Regions from separate parts of the Gloeothece verrucosa PCC 7822 genome, predicted to be linked through region 3. Evidence: predicted binding sites of a transcription regulator. Region 3 holds the regulator's gene; each other region holds the start of a gene.

Region 1 (5,578 bases), 2.7 Mb from region 3:
GGCTAACAAGTCTTTTTTGATTATCTTGTGAGTTTTAAATTCGTCAGAATTTTTCATCTAATTATAAATGCTCTATTAGATTAGAGTTCTTACCTTAAAAAAAATTTACTTTTCTGAGCCTAAAAGCCAATCAACTAAGTAGGTGGGCTGGGGTGCGGAACGAGTTCCGCACTGCCATTAAACGTAAAACGGAGAGAGGGAACAAACAAGAGGCAACAGGCAACAGGCAACAGCCTCTGGGATTGAGGCATTTTTAAGAGTTAATAAGAGTGTTCATTTATTTGTGCCCACCTACTTATCTTATCTTTATGGGGTGGCAGAGGCTAACTCTGAATTTAAAAAGTTTTGATAAGCTCCAGCAGAAGAATCTTTTGATAAAAAAGCCACAGGAATTAATTGCACGGCACAAGCTTTTAATTCGGGTTCTAAAGAGATAGGACAAGCGATCGGATGAGTGAGATTATTTGCCTCGGCATTATCGGCCCAGATTGCGCCCCAGTGCATAGGAACAAAGACAGTTCCCGGTGTAATAGCTTTAGTTATCATCGCTGGAAAACGAGCCGCACCTCGACGGGACCGCACTTCAATTAATGCGCCTTCTTCTATTTTTAAATTAGCCGCATCACGGGGATGAATTTCGATAAAAGGATTGGGGTGCATTTTCTTAATTTTTTCAATGCGTCCGGTACGGGTTTGAGTATGCCAATGGCCATATAATCTCCCCACAGTTAACACAAAAGGATAATCTTCATCAGGGGGTTCTGCTAATCCTTTAGAATGAAAAGCAGCGAACCTTGCTCTCGTATCAGGGGTATTAAATTTCCAATCTGTATAAAGGCGTTTGGCGGAGGGTTTTTCTGCTGGATTTTTAAATAAAGAGGTAAAAAGTTTTTCTTCTTTTTGATCGATTACTGGGTTTTCTTCTTCTGGACAAGGCCACTGTAAAGGGCCTTCTTGTTGTAGCCTTTCGTAATTAATTCCCGTCATATCACAGGGACGGTTACGGGTTGCTTGAATAAACTCTCGATGAACATCTGCTGAGGTTTCAAACTGAAACTGTTCTGTAAACCCTAAACGTCGTCCCACTTCGGCAAAAATTTCCCAATCGGCTTTTGCTTCCCCTGGACGAGGACGAAACTGAGGACACAGAGTCACCATTCTTTCAGAATTGGTCATGGTGCCCGTTTTTTCACTCCACTGGGCCGCCGGTAAGATAATATGGGCATAAGCTGCGGTTTCTGTGGGGTAATAAGCGTCTTGATAGACTGTTAAAGGAGATTTTAACAGAGCGGCTTTCGTGCGTTCTAGATCGGGCATACTCACAGCCGGATTAGTGGCGGCAATCCATAATAATCCTACCTCTCCGGTTTCTAATCCTGTGATCATACTCCAGCAATCCCGGCCCGGTTCCGGCGAAATTTGCCCCGGTTTGAGTCCCCATAATTGCTCTAATTCGGCTCGATGTTGGGGATTTTTCACCACACGGTATCCGGGGAGAATATGCGATAAGCCGCCGGCTTCTCGTCCTCCCATAGCGTTAGGTTGTCCGGTTAAAGAAAAAGGTCCGGCCCCGGGTTTACCGATATTAGCGGTCATCAGATGTAAATTAATAATGGTGCGGACTTTTGCCGTTCCTTCAGAAGACTGATTGACCCCCATAGACCATAAGGATAACACCCGTTCTGAGTCGGCCCAATAGCGGGCGGCTTGTTCTAGGTCTTCGATAGGGATATTACAGCTTTGGGCGACGATTTCGGGGGAATAATGGCGGATGATTTGTGCATATTCAGCAAAACCTTGGGTACATTCATCAATAAAGTAAGTGTCAATTTTGCCCCAACGCATTAATAGATGGGCTATACCGTTGAGTAAGTCTATATCTGTGCCGGGTTTAATGGCTAAGTGGAGGTCTGCCGCCTCGGCGGTTTTGGTGGTACGAGGATCGACGACAATTAATTTAGCTTTACGGTCTTTTTTGAGGTGTTTGTGAAGGCGGTTAAAGACGATGGGATGGCATTCTGCCGCGTTGGTTCCAATTAAAAAGGCACAATCGGTTAAATCTAGGTCATCATAGCAGCATGGCGGACCATCAGAACCAAAGCTTTGTATATATCCGGCCACTGCTGAGGACATACAGAGGCGGGAGTTGGCATCAAAATTGTTGGTTCCTAAACAGCCTTTGAGGAGTTTTTGGGCAATATAATAATCTTCGGTTTGAAATTGACCCGATCCATACATACAAATACCATCGGGTCCGTCAGTAGCGATGACAGTTTTAATACGATGGACAATGCGATCAAGTGCTTCATCCCAACTGACTTGACGAAATGATTCGCCGAGAGAGTCTCGCATCATCGGATATTTGAGGCGATCTTTATCCACTGCTTCGCTGACGGTTGCTCCTTTAACGCACACCATTCCTTTACTGGAGGGGTGAGCGCGATCGGCGGTAACTTTCCAAATGGGGTTTCCTTGACTATCTCGATGGGTAGCACGGCCGGCGGATGCTGGTGGCGAGACTTCTAAACCGCAACCTACGCCACAATAAGGACAAAGGGTTTTTACTGAGTCAGTCATTATGATTCTGCTTGAGATCAGTGATTGGAGTATCTGCTTTTGGCATTACCTGATCTTGATGGTCTTAATATTTCTTCAACTAAACTGTAACTTTTCATACCAATTTAGTCAGCGTTTACTGTTTTAGAATGCTTTTTATGCAGGTAACGCATTTCATTAGCTGTGATCACAAAGTCCCCCTCTGGATAAGTAGGGGCGCTCCGCTTGCGCCCTGGGGAATGTGTGGGGAGAGTGTGGGGAGAGGGGGGAGAATCTATAAAATTAGGAAAAGTTTATGTCTTCATAAATAAGAGATATAGGACAGGAAAAGTTAATACTATTTAGGTTAATTTCGTCATTTTCTTGATAGGGGTGAAGCTCCCAAAAGCCTTTGTCATTGAGCCGAAAGCATTCTACATTGATTTTTTCTGCATCAATGAGAACATATTCTTGTAAAGTGTCAATTTGACGATAAAATTTAAATTGATCACCTCGGTCAAAGGCTTCCGTACTCGGGGATAAAACTTCTATAATTAAACAGGGATGATAAACAATTAAGCGTTCTTTTTTATCCCGTTCATCACAAGTTACCATCACATCTGGATAAAAAAAGGGGCCTTTTTCGGAAATCCCTACTTTTACATCGACCATTTGAACTTTACACCCTTTACCTCGCAAATGAGATTTTAAAGCGCTAGTTATGTTAATGGCGATATCGTTATGAAAAATTGTTCCCCCTGTCATGGCGTATATTTCGCCGTTAATATATTCGTGTTTGACGGGTTGTTGTGCTTCCCAGTCGAGATATTCTTGAGGGGATAAATTAGGGAGTTTAGGGGTAGCTATCATGGATTTAATTAACAAGAGAAAGTGTGAAAATTTCTCTAAAAATTTATTGTTGTAAACTGCGCTGGAGTTCTTGAACTATCTCCTGTGATAAACCTGTATAACGCCTAACTTGTTCTATACTGATTCCATCTCGCAGTAAATTTAACGCGACTTCTTTAATTCCTTGTAGTCTTCCTAGTAGAAGTTCCTGCACGAATTCTTCTGATAAACCCGAACAAGCTACAACTTGTTCTACACTCATTCCGCTTTGAAGTAAATTTAAAGCGATTTCTTGTTTTGCCTGTTGTAATCCTTCTTGTCTTCCTTCTTGTAATCCTTGTTCTCGTGCTTCTTTGACGATTTCTTGATAGATAACGGATTCTTGCATAATGTCTCGCCTCAAAACTTGTTGAATGATCTCTTTATTCAATACTAACCCTGCTAGAATTGATGTTGCTGCTGATAAATTGGATCTTACTCGCCGTTGGGGGAGAGTATCTATTATTCTAGCGACTTCCCGTAATACCTCGGTTTTTTGCTCGGTTTGACTTAGCACAGCAAAAGATAGTAATCCTGGCGTATTTAAAAACAATTCTGTTGGTTGTTCCCAAAGACGAATAACCTCAAATTCATGATGCAATTTATCAGCAGAAAAAGTGTTTTGATACACTAATTCTGAGTTACTCTTTTTGAGATAAATAACCACTTGCCGCATCGCTTTTTGAGGATAGCGACGGTAAACCCGGAGACGATAATCTGCCATCCTAAAGGGAATATCCGGGTCGGGTTGGGTTTGAAATTCGACTTGTAGAACAATATTTGATGATTGTTTTAAAATTAAAGAATCAGAGCGAATTGGTTCTAGGGAAAGTTCTTTAGGACTTAATTCTGTTAAAAGAATCGGCTCACCTAATAACCAAGTCGCTAACTCCGTTGAAAATTCTTCCGCTATAAATTTACAAACATTATCATACATTTATGATAATTTTAAATGAAAAAATGGGAATGATTTACAGTTCTAAAATGGGATAATCTGACTCTCGTTCAAAACGTGTCATATTGGTAAATTTTCTTAATTGAACTTGTTTGATGCTTAAAATTTGAGGGTCATTTTCTAACCACTGATCATTAAATTTAGAGAGAAGATTAGCAAGATTATCGCGGTCAAGATTTTCGGGAATCTCACCGAAATAGCCTAGGGTAATATGAGCCGTAAAATAATATTGTTGCTCAATGCCTAAACCCATTAAGCCTGAATTTTGATAAATTGACCGTCTTAGTTCGGCAATTTGTTCATAGACGGATTCATCTTTTGGTGCTAACCCAACCACTAAGGAACGGGGATATATTAGCAGTCCTAAGATTTGCCATTGGAGGGAGCCGCCTGTAACAGCAGACTCTTGATATTTTTCAAAGCTTTCCTGAATACAGGCTTTTAATTGCTGATCAAAATTGGGATTATTTTGAGCCGCATCTTTATAGGCTCCATCCCAGATTAAATCAGCCACCGTAAAGTGATAACTTTCTATAGGAGTGGGTACAATTAACCCAGGCTCCACTTGATTAACTAACTGTTTTTGAAAGGCTTCCAGATTTTGGTAAAAGTCTGTATTATCGGGATCTTCGAGTCCCGGAGGAGTGATAATACTATATCCTTCAAAGATAGCCGGTTCCCCTTCTATAAATTTAGGAGACTTTTGGATATTCTGGAGTTGGCTTTCATAGGTAGCGAGTAGCGTCATGGGTGCTACCCGATTAATATAGGTTTGGTAGGTTTCGTCCAATCTACTTTTCCCCGTTTGAAGACAATATATATTTTATCTTGCCAAGCGACCTGTAAGTTGGGAAATTATGCCTATTTATCTATTTTGGGGTGAAGATGATTTTGCTATCACTCAAGAGGTTGAACGCTTACGTCAAGATGTTCTTGACCCCAGTTGGATACAATTTAATTATGATAAGCTGGCCGGTGATGCGGCTGAAAATGTGATCGAAGGGTTAAATCAAGCCATGACTCCGGTGTTTGGGAGCGGGGGAAGGTTAGTCTGGTTGGTGGAAACAACGATTTTTGGGCAGTGTTCAGAGGGGTTATTATCGGAGTTACAGCGAACTTTGCCGCATATTCCGGAAGAGTCTCATCTTCTATTTACCTCCAGCAAGAAACCTGATAAACGCCTCAAGTCGACTAAGTTGG
Region 2 (5,578 bases), 570 kb from region 3:
TGCTAGTAGCTGATTTGTAGCAGACATTCAGTAAATTGGTCTTAGAAGTGAAATTTTTATGACACACAATTTTGATGTTATTGTCATAGGTGCGGGTGGAGTCGGTAGTGCTGTTGCTTATTACTTGGCTCAACGTCAACAACGAGTGCTAGTCTTAGAACAGTTTGAACTTAATCATAAACTTGGCAGTTCTTACGGTTATTCTAGGGTCATTCGTTATGCTTATGATAACCCAATTTATATTGAGTTAATGCGTTCTGCTTATCCTCTCTGGTTTGCACTACAAGAGGAAGCCGGGGAAAGTCTTTTGATTAAAACGGGACAATTAGACCTAGGTTTACCCCATACCCGCAGTTTAAAAGAACTGGCTGAAAGTATGGAAGCGGCTAAGATCGCTTATGAACGGTTGAATGCTCAAGAAATACAGCAAAGATTCCCGCAATTTCAGCTACCCCCTCAGATGGAAGCCTTATATCAAGCTGATACCGGCATTCTTAAGGCCTCTCAATGTGTGTTATCTCATCTGCGTTTAGCGAAAAAATATGGAGCCGTTATTTGTGAAAATACTGCCGTTACTGAAATTCACGTTCAGTCTGATCACGTGGAAATAAAAACAAGTCAAGATAGGTATTTTGCGGATAAACTGGTGCTGACTGCGGGGAGTTGGTCTAAACAAATTTTGGCTCAAATGGGTGTTGATTTACCTTTGACAATTATGCCTTGTCAGTTTGGCTTTTTTGCCGCTCAAAATCCTGAAGATTTTCAGCCGGGTAAATTTCCCGTTTTTTTAGCTCATTGGCTAGATGATGCGGGAGAGTTTCCCTATGGTTTACCGATTTGTGAGCATTCTGGTGTAAAAATTTCTACGTTTTATGGATGGGAAACGGTAGATGATGTTAAGGCAGTTGATTATACTCCCTCGGATATTTGGATAGAAAAATTGAGAAAGTTTATTGCCCAATATATTCCGGGTGCTAATGGGGAATTGCTAGAAACTCGCCGATGCTTATATACGATGACTCCTGATAAGGATTTTATTATTGATTTTCTTCCTCAACACCATCATGTTTTAGTGGCGGCTGGTTTTTCGGGTCATGGCTTTAAGTTTACTACCTTAGTGGGCAGTATTTTAGCTGATTTGGCCATGAGAGGCACAACCGAACATGAGATTGGTTTGTTTAATCTTTCTCGGTTTTTATGATCGGTTTTTAATTAAGTATTTTTCCTATAAGTGAAATTGCTTTCTAAGGGAATTCTTAGACAAAAATCAGTATTTTATCGGAAGAAAATTAATATTTCAAAACGTTATTTTTATAATGAGCTAAGTGCAAAAAAAAACTCAATAGCCCAACTGTTAATAAGGCCTTTAGCATAAGAGGTGATTGACTATGTTTCAAACCTATAAAACTAATGCTGAAATTGGTAAAGAATATCGGAACTTAGATGTTAATGTTTATACTAATTTGCAAGGTGATACTTCTCTCAAGTGTTTTTATCTGAAAGATTTTACTCCGGATTTAACCTTGGGGTATAATGGCTGTGCGATCCTTTTAAATAAGGAGATGGAAGTTAAAAAGATTGTGCCGAATACGATTCAATTTTTAAATCATACCGTCTTGGGAGGTTGGGAAATTGTGGGATGGAAAAAAACAGGCCTCTTAATCGCTCCAGGACATTTATTGTATTTAAAAAAACAAGCCAATTTGCCTGCTGAGAAAAAAATCGGGAAAAGTTACCAATAAATCTCCTAAAAAAGCTTAAAGTTAACTTAATAGGCTCCTTTGCCAAACAGCACCAATCTGACTGTTTCTACTAAAATATCTAAATCTAAGTTGAGTGACCAGTTATCAATATAGTAAAGGTCCAGACGAGCCGCATCATTAAAGTCTTCAATATCAGAACGTCCTGAAATTTGCCAGAGACCAGTAATACCCGGTAGGACTTGATGACGAATGTGATGCCAAGGTTCAAAGCGTTCCACATCCCGTAGCGGTAAAGGACGAGGACCAACTAAACTCATTTGACCGATGACCACATTGAAGAGTTGAGGCAGTTCATCAATACTGGTGCGTCGTAAAAAATGGCCGATAGGTATAATACGAGGATCATGTTTGAGTTTAAACATAATCCCATCTTGAGTGATATTTTCTGCTTCTAATTGTTGCTGAAGTTGTGCGGCGTTAACTACCATTGTGCGAAATTTCCACATTTGAAAGATCTTACCCTGTAAGCCAATGCGTTCTTGGCGGAAAAATACCGGACCCGGATCACTCAGTTTAATGGCGATGGCAACTCCGAGCAAAAGAGGAGATAAGATAATCAAACCGAACAAAGCACCAAAAAAGTCTAGTATCCGCTTCATCCGATAATCTAATCCCAAAACAAAAGGGGTTTCTACTCTTAAGCTTGGGATTCCTGCCACAATTTCTGGTACTCCTCGACGATAGAGAATTTCTCGACTTGAGGGGAGCAGACGTAATCTAATACCGGCGCGGCGTAAATTCCAAAACAAGGTTGAGGCTAATGCTGTCTCTGGTATGCCTTCTGCTAAGACTTCTTCGGCACCTGAATGATAAATTGCCGTTAAGGTGGCAGAGGTGTTGGCTGTACAGGCTAAGGCGGCTCCCACCACTTTATAAGCAGAACGTCTTTCTAAAATTGCCGCTAATTTTTGTAAGCGTGAAGCAGGTGCTATGACAAAAACGGGAATTTCTGGCTGATTGCGCCGTTCAAATTGATTGACGATTAAGGTAATAAACAGCCGAAAACCCACCACGATGAATACACTGCTCAACCAAGCGGTAAAAAATAGGGACCTTGGTGGGTCTAGTTTAGGGTCATAAAAGTAAGCTATCACCAGCGACAATAAATAAACCGCACTGACTAATTTAGCCGCACGCACATAGTTTTGAGCCTTCTTAGAAGAACTGTAAAGGCCGCCATAAGCAAAAAAGACGAGGATAACACTCACTAACAGCCAAAACAAACTGGGCATTCCCCACCACTCCCACCAATTTAACTGAGGAGGTATCGGAGAGTAAAAGTGATTGAGGAAGTGGGCTATTTTCCAAGCGGCGGCTAAGGCCAATACGTCACTCGAGAGCAAGCATAAGCTGTAGTATCTTTGTTTTTGATCGTGGGTGAACCAATGAAACTGATCCGTAGCTCGAATATCTGATGCTATTCGTTTGCTTGTGGGTGAAGGTTTGTCCATTGCCGTCTTGACTCTGTGTCCTTCCTCAATTTTAGGCCGACCCTTTCTCATTGGAGACTACTGCACATTTTTCTTAAGACAGGAGCAATTAATTTTTGTTAACTTTGGCCATTCATTTCAAAAAAATGTAAAAATAGATACAGAATAAAATTTTAAGTTTGTCTAGCTATGGCTCTTAACTTCCAAGGAAAACTCGTTCAGACTAAGCATTATTGCTTAGGGAGGATTAGCCGTAAGAGGTCAAGGCCTATTTTCTTATCTTTTGGAAGTTAAGGGCAAATTTAAGCGGCTCAAACACATTTATAGCAAAATCTAGCCTTAAAACTGTTTATAGGAGCAAAAGTCAGATGAAACTAACCTATCGAGGTGTCAATTACGAACCTGAACCAGCAACTGTAGAATACTATCAAGGGGAAATTGGCGGTCAATATCGGGGACAAGATTGGCACTATCGCTATCCTAAACATATTCCTCAGCTTCGGCCAAAACTCTATAGACAGTATCGAGGAGTAAGTTATAGCACTCGTCCTGTTCCTTATGCAGAAAATCCTGTTCAAGAATCAACCACCGGGGGAAATTGTTGCCCACTAACCCATCAAAAGCCGCGCAGAGTTTATGTGGATCAAACCGCTTTGGTGCATTTAGATAATATTCGTCGAAATTTGGAACGCCGCCTAGCAGTAGCGAAAGCTAAGGGAGATGAAACCTTAATTAGTCTGTTGGAACAAGAATCTCAACAACTGGCTTTTAAAAATTAGGATTCATAGGAGTGATATTGACCCTAATCAGAGACTTATAATTAACCTCATAACTTATCTTTAGTGTAATAATTTTGTTTTCTATTAGTCTTTCTTCAAAAGGTAGCTTGCCCGTGCCGGAATTAACGGGATAAGCGGGAAAACAGGCAGCACTTAAACTCAATCTTAAACAGTCCCCTTGAGCAATTTTTATACAAGTTGCTTGCAGGGGAATTTTTAGGGGAAATTCTTCTGTTTCAATGCGTTTATATCCTTGAGTAAAGTTATAAACTCTGCCATCGGGATAAACTTCAGATAAAATGACACACAGATCAAAACTTGGAACATCGGCTGTACAATAAATTTCGGCGGCTATATCCCCGACAATGGTTAAATCTTGTTCTAGGGGGTCACTGGTATAGGTTAAGATATCAGTGCGGCAGTCGAGACTAGACCGTTCAAAAGGCCCCGCAGGTATAGCCGCATGACCGCCTAATGTGGGAACAGGTCGCCAAGGGTCATGAATGAGGATATCTTCTGCGCTAAAAGAAGGGGGAGATTCGCTTAATTTTCCGTCTGAATCTCGGATACTTGCTAATCCGTTACTGGTTAAATAAAAGGTTTTTTGAGCATGATTGGGATATTGATCAAAGTGCCGCCATTGGTTGCTGCCCATTTCAAATAAAGTAATCGGAGATTGAGCAAAGATGCCGGTGTCTTTTCCTTTGAGAAAATAATCAAACCATCGAATTTGTAAAAGATCAATGGAACTGGTTGCTTCTTTTCCATAATCTTTTGCCCCCACTTTTCGCCCCCAAGGTAAATGGGCCCAAGGGCCAATGATTAAATGTTGAGGATGTTGGGAACGGTTAGCCATGTCATGATAAAGGTTAAGTGTTCCTCGCAAATAGGGGTCAAACCAGCCGCCAATATGTAACATGGGTAAATCGACATTTTGCATCTTTTTTTTAGGGGATAGTTTTTGCCAGTAGTCATCGGCATAGGGATGATTTAACCAATCGTGATAAAATGAGTCGGCGGCTAATTGTTGAAAAATGGCCGGATTAGCAGTAAAAGGGTCAGATAAGGGTAAGTTGCGCGACAAAGAATATAACTGTTGAAAGGTTTTTTCATCTCCTCGAAGACGGGCGGTTTCGGCAGAGAGTTGAATGGCCCAAGCGAGGTTAATTTGTAAACAAAATGCACCGTTTTCATAAGCCCACTCACTATATAAATCATAAGCAATCATTGAGGGGCAAATGGTTTTTAAGGCTTCGGGTTGGCTAAGGGCGGCATAAAGTTGAGTCATTCCTTGATAGGAAAATCCATACATTCCTATGTGTCCGGTGCTTTTAGGAAGTTCTGAAGCCCAATTAATCGTATCAATTCCGTCTTCTATTTCATGGGCAAATAATTTAAATTCTCCCTCAGATGTACCTCTTCCTCTGACATCTTGAATGATGACAATATAGCCATGAGAAGCATACCAAATCGGGTGAGCATAGACAACGGTAGAGGCGATTTTTCTGCCGTAGGGTTGGCGCATTAACAGGATCGGAAATTTTTCCGAACTATCAGGATAATAAATATCAGCATCGAGTCTAATCCCATCACGGGTTAGCATTGA
Region 3 (5,578 bases):
TGGCGAGTGGTAATGTCTTATAAAAATCAAACTTGGGTTTATCGAACCGACAGCCAAGGAAGAGTCATCAGAATGGAAAAATAAGAGCCTAATTGCCATAAATTTTTATTAGTCTTAGCCGTTTATTGAGTAGCTTATCCTTACCAAATTTTATTCATATCTAAGACAAAACCTACCAGTAGAGGCTCTCCGGTGAGCGAAGTAGGATTATCTAAACATTCCTCGGTTTTATCGCTACGGTAAATATAAACCTGGCGATTTTTCCGGTCAATTAACCAGCCTAATTTTACTCCTAAAAAAATCCACTCTTGCATTTTTCGTTGTAAAGAAACAACCGAATCACTAGGAGAACGTAATTCTACAACAAAATCCGGACACAGAGGCGGGAACTTGATTTTTTCTTCGGGAGTTAAACTATTCCAACGGTCTAAAGTGAGCCAAGCGGCATCAGGATTCATGGGGTCCCTAGAGGCTCCTTTGATGCGAAATCCGCCACTAGAATCAAAAGCCATTCCAGTCCCATCTTTTTCTGTCCAATTATAAAGTTGGGCACTTAAACTTAAATTCCGATTACTGGTGTCTCCTCCGGCTGGGGTCATAATTAATAAATCTCCGGTTTTTGTATCTCGTTGAATAACTAAATGATCATTGATATCACACAACTCAAACAACTGATCATCATCAAGTTTAATAGAAGGAGGCAAAGTGATTACTAATGGATTTGACAGCATAAACAATTCCTCAGTTATTAGTTATTAGTCATTGGTCATTAATTATTAGTTATTAGTTATTAGTCATTAGTGGTTAGTCATCAGTCAAAGTCGTCTAGCTATCATTAATGAGGGATTAAAGCTCAGTAATTGAGAATAAAATTCAAGACTAAAGACTAATGACCAAGGACTAAAGACTAATGACTAAAAAAATTACATTCCCATGATTTCGTAACCAGCATCCACGTAGATAATTTGTCCAGTAATGCCACTCGATAAATCACTACACAAAAAAGCCGCCGTATTTCCCACTTCTGTCTGAGTGACAGTACGTCTTAAAGGGGCAGTTTTTTCTACATGATGAATCATATCTAAAATACCGCCCACCGCAGAAGAAGCCAGAGTCCGGATCGGTCCGGCAGAAATCCCATTGACGCGAATGTTATGAGGTCCTAACTCAGCCGCCAAATAACGAACACTCATATCTAAACCGGCCTTAGCAATGCCCATCAAATTATAATTAGGAATGACTTTCACTCCCCCTAAATAAGTGAGAGTGACAATACTGCCGCCTTCTGTCATCAAAGGTTTAGCGTATTTAGCCAAACGGGTTAGAGAATAGGTACTAATTTCTAAAGATTGCTGGAAAGCCTCCCGAGAAATAGCACTAAAATCTCCGGTTAAACCCTCCTTATCGGCAAAAGCCAAACAATGGATCAAAATGTCAAGCTTTCCCCATTGATCAGCGAGGGTTGCAAAAGTTGCCTCAATCTGTTCTTGATTCTGTACGTCACAAGGCACAAATATGCTAGGATTGAGGGGTTCTACTAACTCTCGCACCTTTTTTTCAAAACGTCCTTTATCATCTGGTAAAAAGGTTATACCAAGATTGGCTCCGGCTTTGTGTAACTGCTGGGCAATCCCCCAAGCGATGGAACGATTATTGGCAATGCCTGTAACAAGCGCGTTCTTTCCGTTTAAATCTAACATAGTGGTTCAAAGGGTAAAATTTCTTGGCCGTAAGTTGAGAGCGTCAAAAGGGATGGTTATAATCTTTGAATGTATGCCTTCATCGAGACTCACACCCCCCATAAAACCATTGTTAAACAAAAAGTCCCTAAAAATTTTGCCAGTTGGCTAGGAAGTGTGTTTAATATTTATTAATTTAAGACTCGATTAAGTCTCAAAGAACCTTTTATTTTCCTCTCTGTGTTAAGTGTGATGGATCTATCCCTGACTCAAGATAAACCTTTAGCTGCAGTCTTTCGTCGCATCGGTGGCGGTAACTATCCCCCTGTCGTAGAATCCTATGAGAGAGGAAAAACCATTTTCTTCCCGGGTGATCCGGCAGAGAGAGTTTACTTTCTGCTCAAGGGGGCTGTTAAACTCTCGCGAGTTTATGAAGCCGGAGAAGAAATCACAGTAGCCTTGTTGCGCGAAAATAGCGTATTTGGGGTACTATCTCTCATAACAGGAGAACGCTCAGACCGGTTTTATCATTCTGTGGCCTTTACCCCTGTAGAATTACTTTCAGCACCGATTGATCAGGTAGAGTTAGCCCTCAAAAATAATCCTGAATTATCGATGTTAATGTTACAGGGATTGTCGTCACGGATTTTACAAACCGAGATGATGATTGAAACCTTAGCTCACCGAGATATGGGTTCTCGGTTGGTGAGTTTCTTATTAATTCTGTGTCGAGATTTTGGTGTCCCTACACCAGATGGCATTCGAATTGATTTAAAGCTATCTCACCAGGCGATCGCAGAAGCCATTGGCTCTACCCGAGTCACTGTTACTCGTCTATTAGGAGATTTGCGACAAGAAGGCATGATTTCAATCCATAAGAAAAAAATTACTGTTCATAATCCCGTCGCTCTGAGTCAACAGTTTACTTAACTCTATCCAAGAGCAGTTACAATCATGACTAGCGCCTTTATCCTAATTACAGCAATCCTGATTTTAGGAGGGTTAATCGCTGCATTAGGAGATCGCATAGGAAGCAAGATCGGCAAAAAAAAGCTGAGATTATTTAATCTGCGTCCTCGTCAGACAGCAGTGCTTGTTACTATTGTAACAGGGATAGCCATTGCAGGTTCAACCTTGGCGTTGTTATTTAGTTTAAGTAAGTCTCTACGTCAAGGCGTTTTTGACCTGGATAAATTGCTCAATGAACGTCGAGATGCCATTAAAAAACTTGAAACCAATTTACAAACCGTTAAAGAAGAGAAAACCTCTATAGAAAAAGAATTAAATATCGCTCAAACTAAACAGACATCAATTCAAAAACGTCTTTCTCAGCTAAATAAAGATTTTAAAAAATCTCGAAGTCAATTTGATCAAGTATCGAGTCAATTAACAATTTTACGCTCGGATATTCAATCTCTATTAGAAGAACGTCAAGATCTGGTGGAGCAAAGGCAAAAGTTAACCCAAACCATTGAGAATATTCAAAAGCAAGTACAAGAAAAAGATCAACAATTAACTGAACGAGAAAATAGCCTAGCTCAACAAGATAAAAAACTTGCCCAACAAAATCAACAATTAACTCAACAAGATCAAATTATTGCCGAAAATCAGTCTCGGATTCAACAATTAGAAAAAGCGAAAAATAAATTACAAAACCAAATTAAGCAACGTGATAGTAAAATTTCTTTCTTAGATAAAGCCATCGCTCAAAAAGATGAAAATCTGAAAAGTCGAGAAGAAAAATTAGGAGAATTAGAAAATCAGTTGGCTTTTCTGAAACGAGAAGTAGAAGTCTTAGAACAATATTATCAAAATTATCAAGACTTACGGGAAAGAAAAATAGCAATTCTTAAAGGACAAGTTCTATCTTTAGGAGCATTTCGCTTAACTCGACCTGAGTCTGATACAATTATCAAAGTGATCGATCAACTTTTACAAGAGGCAAATAGAACCGCCATAATGGCCACTCGACCTGAAAGTAAAAATACAGATGAAAGACTGGTAAAAATTACTAAAGCTCAAGTGGAACAATTAATTCAAACCCTAAAAGATGGGGGAGAATATGTGGTCCGAATAATTTCAGCCGGCAATTATGTTTTAGGAGAACAAGAAATTAGAGTCTTTGCTGATGTGGTTCCCAATCAAAAAATTTTTGACGAAGAACAAGAAATAGCGGCTGTATCTATAGATTCAGGAAATTTGACCGAAGAAGAAATTCAAAAAAGATTAGATATTCTCTTATCAGCCGCTCAATTTAGAGCCAGGAGACAAGGCATTTTAGGGACCATTCAAATTGGAGATGGAAGTTTAACAAAATTGGTTCAGTTTATTCAACAAGTTAACAGCAGTGAACAACCTTTAGATGAAATTCAAGCAGTTGCATCTGAACCCACCTATACCGCCGGACCGCTAAAACTTCGCTTGGTTGCCGTCCGAGATGGTAAAGTGATTTTTAGCACTTAAGTCATTGGTTAATAGTAGGTAGCTCCGATGATTTTAGGATTTGATCCCGGTAGAGATAAATGTGGTGTGGCGATTATGGGAAATGACCGTCAGATTTATTATCATGAGGTAGTAGAATCAGATGGCGCGATCTCGGTCATAAACACCCTATTTCAACAGTATCCCATCGAATTATTAGTCATGGGAAACCAAACCACCTCTAAAACTTGGAAGGCTAAACTAGAAACAGAATTAGCCGAGTCTATTCCTATTGTGATGGTAGATGAGAGAAATAGCTCACTAGAAGCCCGTGATCGCTATTGGGAAATGTATCCCCCCAAAGGGTTACAGTGGTTTATCCCTCAAGGAATGCGGCTTCCTCCTCGTCCTATTGATGACCTGGTGGCTATCTTATTGATAGAACGCTATTTAAATAAAACACCCTAATAATAAAGAAAATTATATGAAAGGACTTTGGCTAGAAAACCAACAACTTCACCTGCGTACCGATATCCCAACTCCTTCTCCTCCATCTGGTGAGGTTTGTGTACGAGTTTTACGGGCAGGAATTTGTAATACTGATCTAGAATTACTCAGAGGTTATTATCCCTATAAAGGTGTTCTCGGCCATGAATTTGTCGGACTGGTAGAAAACGGACCCGAACATCTGATCAATAAACGGGTAGTAGGAGAAATTAACGCCAGTTGCGGTTATTGTCGTTTTTGCCGCACAGGACAACCGACTCACTGTGAAAATCGCACGGTTTTGGGTATTGTTAACCGTCATGGGGCTTTTGCGGATTATCTGACTCTACCAGTTACTAATCTTCATCCTATCCCGGATTCGATCACCACTGATGCGGCAACTTTTACAGAACCGGTGGCGGCGGCGTTGGAAATTCAAGAACAATTGTCTATTACTCCTAATGAACGGGTTTTAGTGGTAGGAGATGGCAAATTAGGGCAATTAGTCGCTCAAACCCTGGCTTTAACCGGTTGTGAACTATTGGTCATTGGTCGTCATCGGGAAAAATTGGCACTATTAGAAGCCAGAGGCATAAAAACCGGGTTGAGTGAGGCGGTGAGTGATAGGGCGTTTGATATCGCGGTGGAATGTACCGGCAACCCTGAAGGGTTTAGTCTGGCTCGTCGTGCCTTGCGTCCTCGTGGTACGCTAGTGCTGAAAAGTACCTATGCCGGCAATTTAACCCTAGATGCTTCTTCTTTAGTGGTGGATGAAATTACGGTTATGGGTTCTCGTTGTGGTCCTTTTCCTAAAGCTATTGAATTACTCGCAGCCGGAAAAATTGATGTAGAGGGGTTAATAGATGGGCGTTATCCCCTTAGTGAAGGAAAGGAAGCTTTTGAAGCGGCGCAACGTAAAGGCGTGTTAAAAATTTTATTGGAGATGAGTTAAATTATATATTGTAAAGCTTGAGATATTAACAAAATATGAG
Region 4 (5,578 bases), 880 kb from region 3:
GTTTTTGCGCCGAGTTGTCCCCAGGCATAAGCTAAGGCCCGTTTGATGGGAGGTTGATGAATCATGGGGTGTCTCGAGTGGAAAAATTTTAAGAGAATGTCGGCGGCTTGGGCTTTGAGTTCGCCGTTTTCTACTCTGCCTAAAATGCGGATAATCTCTAAAATACTTTCCGGCACCACATAAGTCAAAGCCTGTTGTAAATATTGCAAACTCGCTGGGGTTTCCATCCAGCCTAGGGCTTGAATAATCGTCGTTTGTAGAAAAATGGGGGTAGCAGGGGCTTTCAGCACTTCAAATAAAGCACTAGCCGCTTCGGCTGTTGCTAGTCTGCCCAAGGCAAGAGCCGCCTGTTGAGACACTTCCAGATTAAGATCATAGAGCCGGGGTTGAAGATGGGTCAATAAGTTTAATTCTAGAGCTTGGTCTGTTCTAATGCCTAACCCGGTGACGGCTTCTTTTCTAACAATAGCGGCATAATCATTTAAGGCTTCGATTAAAACAGGAGCAATCCGGGGGTCTTGATAACTGCTGAGGGCTTCAATGGCTGTAGCGCGTACAGCGACTTCTTCATCTTTGACTACTGTTAATAAGGGGGTTATCACTGCCGGATGGCGAATTTGGGCTAAGGCCAAGGTAGCCAAACGACGAGACTCGCGTTGAGTGAGCAAGTCTGAAAGCACATTGATCGAGGCCGTTCCTAAATTGGCTAAGGCACTGGCTGCGATCGCCGCTAAATCTTCATCTTCTGTGGTTTGCAGCAAATTGACTAAGGTGGCGATCACCTCTGGATGATTAAACTCGCCTAAAATTCGTCCGGCAAACCATCTTTGTTCTAAATCGGCATCTTCATCATTCAAAATTTGCATCAAGGGCGCTATGGCTTTATCTCCCAATCTAGGAAACAGTTTTGCCACTTCCCAACGGTTTTGAAACGCGCCACCGGTGAGAATCTCGATGGCCATTGAAAGGGCTTGCTCTGTTTCTATGCTATTTTCTGGCAATAATTGTTGTAAATACTGGTTAGCAAGGCACCAATTTTCCTGTTCTGTTGCTGTAATTATTTCTTGGAGGGTTTGGGTGAGCATACTTGACTTGAATTAATTATAAGAGATTAAGCTAGGATCAATTCTTTGAGGCATACAACCCGTTAAAATTTGATGTAAGTTAACGACTGAGCCGATAACAGCGATGGCCGGGGCTTCAAATCCGAGCCTTTCTACCTGTTCATTTATGGTGCTTAATTTTCCGATCAGTAGCTGTTGCTCGGGACGGGTTCCCCAACGAATTAGAGCAATAGGAGTTTCTTGGGATAGTCCGGCACCGATTAGTTGGGGGATAATTTGGGCTAAATTATGGACTCCCATATAAATGATAATCGTTTCTGATCCTTTTGCGATCGCTTTCCAGTCAATTTTGGGGCGATATTTTCCTACGGCTTCATGGCCGGTCACAAAAGTTACTGAAGAACTGTAATCTCGATGAGTTAAGGGAATTCCTACATAAGCCGGGGCGGCAATTCCGGAGGTGATGCCGGGGACAATTTCTACAGGCACACCTGCCTCGATCAGGTCTTGCATTTCTTCCCCACCCCGTCCAAAGATAAAGGGATCACCGCCTTTGAGTCTGACGACAATGGCATTTGTTTGGGCTTTTTCTCTCAATAAATTTGTTGTTTCTGTTTGGACTAAAGAATGACGACCTCGACGTTTTCCGGCATCAATTTTTTCGGCATTAGGATTAATCATTGCCAGGATTTCGGGACTGACTAAAGCATCATAAATCACGACATCCGCCATTTCTATTAAGGTTTTTCCTTTTAAGGTTAATAGCCCTGGGTCTCCTGGCCCTGCACCCACTAAATAAACTTTTCCTAAACATTTACATTGATTCATCATCAGGCACGAAAAAATTCCTTTCTTTTAGCTTAAAAATTTTTTGAAACTGTTTAGTAATTTTAACTACAGAAAGCGTTTTTTAATGTGATTTTTCCATGAAAATTATGCAGTTTTTGGATTTTACTCAATTTATGCAAAATACGCATTATATAAATGCTTATTTATCAAGCCGACCCAAATTTGGTAACAAAGTACACAAAGTAAGCCGTGTTTTCTCCGTAAGTTACGAAGTAATACGAAATTTTTACATTCTGGTTTCAGGCAGTTAAATCGGAGCAACCTTGAGGATAAACGCCATGACCGTCGCCCTTGACCCAACAATAAAATTAAATAAGATTGAGAAAGCTAAAGCACAAAAAGATGGATTAGCCGTTAAAGACGAGATAGAAAACTTTGCCAAAATTGGCTGGGAAGCGGTTGACAAAACCGATCTAGAAATGCGCCTGAAATGGTTAGGAATTTTTTATCGTCCCGTAACCCCAGGTAAGTTTATGCTTAGGTTACGGACTCCTAACGGCGAACTCAACAGTGCAAAAATGCGGGTGTTAGCTGAAATTGTGCAGCGCTACGGCGAAGATGGCAGTGCTGACATTACCACTCGTCAAAATATTCAACTTAGAGGAGTCCGTCTTGAAGATATCCCCGAGATTTTTCGTAAACTAGAAACGGTGGGTATTACGGCGGTACAATCCGGTATGGATAATGTCCGTAATATTACGGGTTCACCCGTAGCCGGAATAGATGCGGATGAGTTAATCGATACCCGAGAATTAGGCAAAAAAATCGAGGATATGATTACTAATAGCGGTGAAGGCAATTATGCTTTTACTAATCTACCGCGTAAGTTTAATATTGCCCTAGAAGGTGGACGAGATAACTCGATTCATGCAGAAATTAATGATGTTGCCTTTGTACCCGCCTACAAAAATGGAGAATTAGGTTTTAATGTGTTAGTCGGCGGGTATTTATCTGCTCAACGTTGTGCAGAAGCAATTCCAATGGATGTTTGGGTAGCGGCTAATGATGATGTGGTAGAATTATGTCGCGCTATCCTAACGGTTTATACAGAAAATGGATTAAGCGAAGGATTACGAGCAAATCGACAAAAAGCCCGCTTAATGTGGTTAATTGATCAGTGGGGCACTGAAAAATTCCGCAGCGAAGTGGAAAAAGAATTCGGTCAACCCTTGGCAAGAGCCGCCGCCGCCGATGAAATCACTGAAGATAAAAAAGACTATATCGGTGTTTATCCGCAAAAACAAGCCGGTTATCATTATGTCGGTTTACACGTTCCTGTAGGTCGTCTCGATGCAGAAACCATGTTTGAGATGGCAAGACTAGCTGATGTCTATGGTAATGGAGAAATTCGCGCCACTGTCGAACAAAATTTTATTATTCCTTACATCAAGACTGAAAATCTAGAAACCTTTTTAGCAGAACCTTTATTACAACGTTTTCCCATTAATCCTACTCCCTTAATGCGCTCACTGATTTCTTGTACAGGAAGCCATTACTGTAACTTTGCCCTGATTGAAACCAAGCAACGAGGGGTAAAATTAGCTCAAGAACTCGATTCTGAGCTAGAAATTCCGCAACGGGTTCGCATTCACTGGACAGGTTGCCCTAATTCCTGCGGACAGGTACAAGCCGGAGATATTGGTTTAATGGGGACAAAAGCCCGCAAAGATGGTAAAACTGTCGAAGGCGTTGACCTCTACATGGGCGGTAAAGTGGGTAAAGATGCTAAACTAGGTACTCTCATCCAAAAAGGCATCCCCTGTGAAGACCTCAAACCCATGCTCAAAAAATTACTCATTGAACAATTTGGAGCCAAACCAAAAGAAAGTACCCCATAGAGATTAGGGAGTAGGGAGTGACCAAGCCCCGTTGGGGCGGGTCTAGGGGAATGGGTGTGGGGAAAAAGCCGCCCCAACAGCCAGTGGGTTACAAGCCCCGTTTTTTAAGACGATTGCTAGGGGAGGGGTACAAGCCCCGAGATGATGCCTTCCCCCGACACCCGACACCCGACACCCTGTTATTGACTCGACTTCATAATATCTTCAAATTTTTGCTTTATTTTGGAGATAGCACCTAAGCCTGAAGTCATTATGAACAGTATTGTTTTATCTCCAGTTCATACTGGAGTCCAGATGTTTGCAGAAGTTGAAGACTTGACAGCTAGAAAACTCTTAATGGTTGACGATGATCTAGCTATCTGCGAAGTAGTTAAAGGCGCTTTAGAAGACCTTGCCGGTTGGGAAGTGATGACGATTAATTCTCCTCAACAGGGATTAGTGGAAGTGGTGAGGCAACAAATCGATGCACTGATACTAGACCTGAGAATGCCTCAGATAGATGGGCTGGCGTTTTTACGAGAACTTAAACAAAATCCGAATAATCCCTCTATCCCTGTGATCTTATTAACGGCTGAAACGGGATTGCCTAATGGCGGTTGTTTAGCTCAGTTGGGAGTGGTTGGTGTAATTGGTAAACCCTTTAATGCCATTTTGCTTCATCGTCAAATTATGGCTTTGTTAGGATGGGCTTAAATAATTTTTAAAGATTTTTAAGCGGCTACTACAGAGCCAAAATAAAAATTTTTATTTAAATCAAATCAAAAAGTTTGAAACAATATTTAAGGCTTTTGGATTTGACAACTGAGGGGAAGAGTAAAATAAAAGATGCTACCTTGGCCTAAAATGCTAGTTACCCAAATCTCTCCGTGATGTTGTTTAATAATAGAATGACATATAGCTAATCCTAAACCCGTTCCTCCTTTTTCACGACTATCACTACTATCAATCTGTAAAAAAGGCTCAAAAATCGTTTCTAACTTATCAGGGGGAATTCCTCGTCCTTGATCTTCTATTTTGAAAAGAACGTAGGGATAAAAAGAGCCTGAACAATCACAAGTCGAAGACAGACAGGCTTTAGGCACCTTGATGGTTTGGCTTTTAGATGCTTCAAAAAGTTCAGCACTGATGACAATAGTTGTGTTAGGTGGAGAAAATTTAATGGCGTTATTTAATAAGTTGATCAACACTTGAATAATAGCATCTGCATTAGCCCAGACTTTCAGATTAGCTACATCAGTCTTAAAAATAATACTATTTTGCTCGGCTAATCCAAGCATCGCATCAATTGATTGCTCGATTAAGGTCTTGACATTACAAGTTTGCTTGCTCAGTTTGTATCGGCTTGAGTCCATTCGTTCGAGGGAAAGAATATCATTCACCAGAGCAACTAAACGATTGGTTTGTGTAGCGGCAATCTGCAACATTTTTTTCATCTTGTCTGGTGCTTTGTCATAGATACCAGCCGCTAAAAGTCCCAAAGAACCATGAATAGAGGTCAAAGGTGTGCGTAATTCATGACTGACTAAAGCAATAAAATTTTTTTTCATTTGCTCCATCAGTTCCCGTTGAGTAATATCCTCAACTTGAGTAATAAAATGTTGTGGCTTGCCGTTACTATCTCGAATTAATGAACTATGCAACTGTACCCAGACGATATGTCCGTCTTTGTGGATATATCGTTTTTTGATTTCATAAGCATTCATTTCTCCTCGAATGAGTTGATTGATGTATTTAATATTCACCGCTAAATCTTCTGCCACTGTGAGGTCTTGAAATTTTTTACTTAACAGTTCAGCTTCCGGATAGCCGACGATTTGACAAAATGAA

The links. The regulator NtcA, encoded in region 3, controls nitrogen genes in cyanobacteria. The targets are predictions, from matches to a motif close to TTTGTANCNNNNGNTACAAA.
Region 1: the regulator NtcA is predicted to act here: its motif matches at 2,661-2,680, upstream of CYAN7822_RS06305 (molybdopterin oxidoreductase family protein).
Region 2: the regulator NtcA is predicted to act here: its motif matches at 3,339-3,358, upstream of pirA (arginine synthesis PII-interacting regulator PirA).
Region 4: the regulator NtcA is predicted to act here: its motif matches at 2,076-2,095, upstream of CYAN7822_RS17455 (ferredoxin--nitrite reductase).

What each region holds. Positions count from the first base shown of each region.
Region 1 covers NC_014501.1:1,405,669-1,411,246, reverse strand. The annotation lists gene CYAN7822_RS06305 (molybdopterin oxidoreductase family protein) at 307-2,577, opposite strand; gene CYAN7822_RS06300 (Uma2 family endonuclease) at 2,839-3,405, opposite strand; gene CYAN7822_RS06295 (Rpn family recombination-promoting nuclease/putative transposase) at 3,449-4,360, opposite strand; gene CYAN7822_RS06290 (hypothetical protein) at 4,395-5,168, opposite strand; gene holA (DNA polymerase III subunit delta) at 5,236-5,578, shown strand, end outside.
Region 2 covers NC_014501.1:4,262,119-4,267,696, reverse strand. The annotation lists gene solA (N-methyl-L-tryptophan oxidase) at 59-1,201, shown strand; gene CYAN7822_RS18885 (hypothetical protein) at 1,389-1,742, shown strand; gene CYAN7822_RS18880 (sugar transferase) at 1,769-3,214, opposite strand; gene pirA (arginine synthesis PII-interacting regulator PirA) at 3,562-3,972, shown strand; gene CYAN7822_RS18870 (CocE/NonD family hydrolase) at 3,962-5,578, opposite strand, start outside.
Region 3 covers NC_014501.1:4,829,683-4,835,260, reverse strand. The annotation lists gene CYAN7822_RS38705 (hypothetical protein) at 1-84, shown strand, start outside; gene CYAN7822_RS21525 (Uma2 family endonuclease) at 141-731, opposite strand; gene fabI (enoyl-ACP reductase FabI) at 924-1,700, opposite strand; gene ntcA (global nitrogen regulator NtcA) at 1,932-2,609, shown strand; gene CYAN7822_RS21510 (DUF3084 domain-containing protein) at 2,634-4,142, shown strand; gene CYAN7822_RS21505 (pre-16S rRNA-processing nuclease YqgF) at 4,170-4,568, shown strand; gene CYAN7822_RS21500 (MDR/zinc-dependent alcohol dehydrogenase-like family protein) at 4,585-5,538, shown strand.
Region 4 covers NC_014501.1:3,948,355-3,953,932, forward strand. The annotation lists gene CYAN7822_RS17445 (HEAT repeat domain-containing protein) at 1-1,085, opposite strand, end outside; gene cobA (uroporphyrinogen-III C-methyltransferase) at 1,098-1,892, opposite strand; gene CYAN7822_RS17455 (ferredoxin--nitrite reductase) at 2,192-3,751, shown strand; gene CYAN7822_RS17460 (response regulator) at 4,004-4,444, shown strand; gene CYAN7822_RS17465 (PAS domain-containing sensor histidine kinase) at 4,531-5,578, opposite strand, start outside.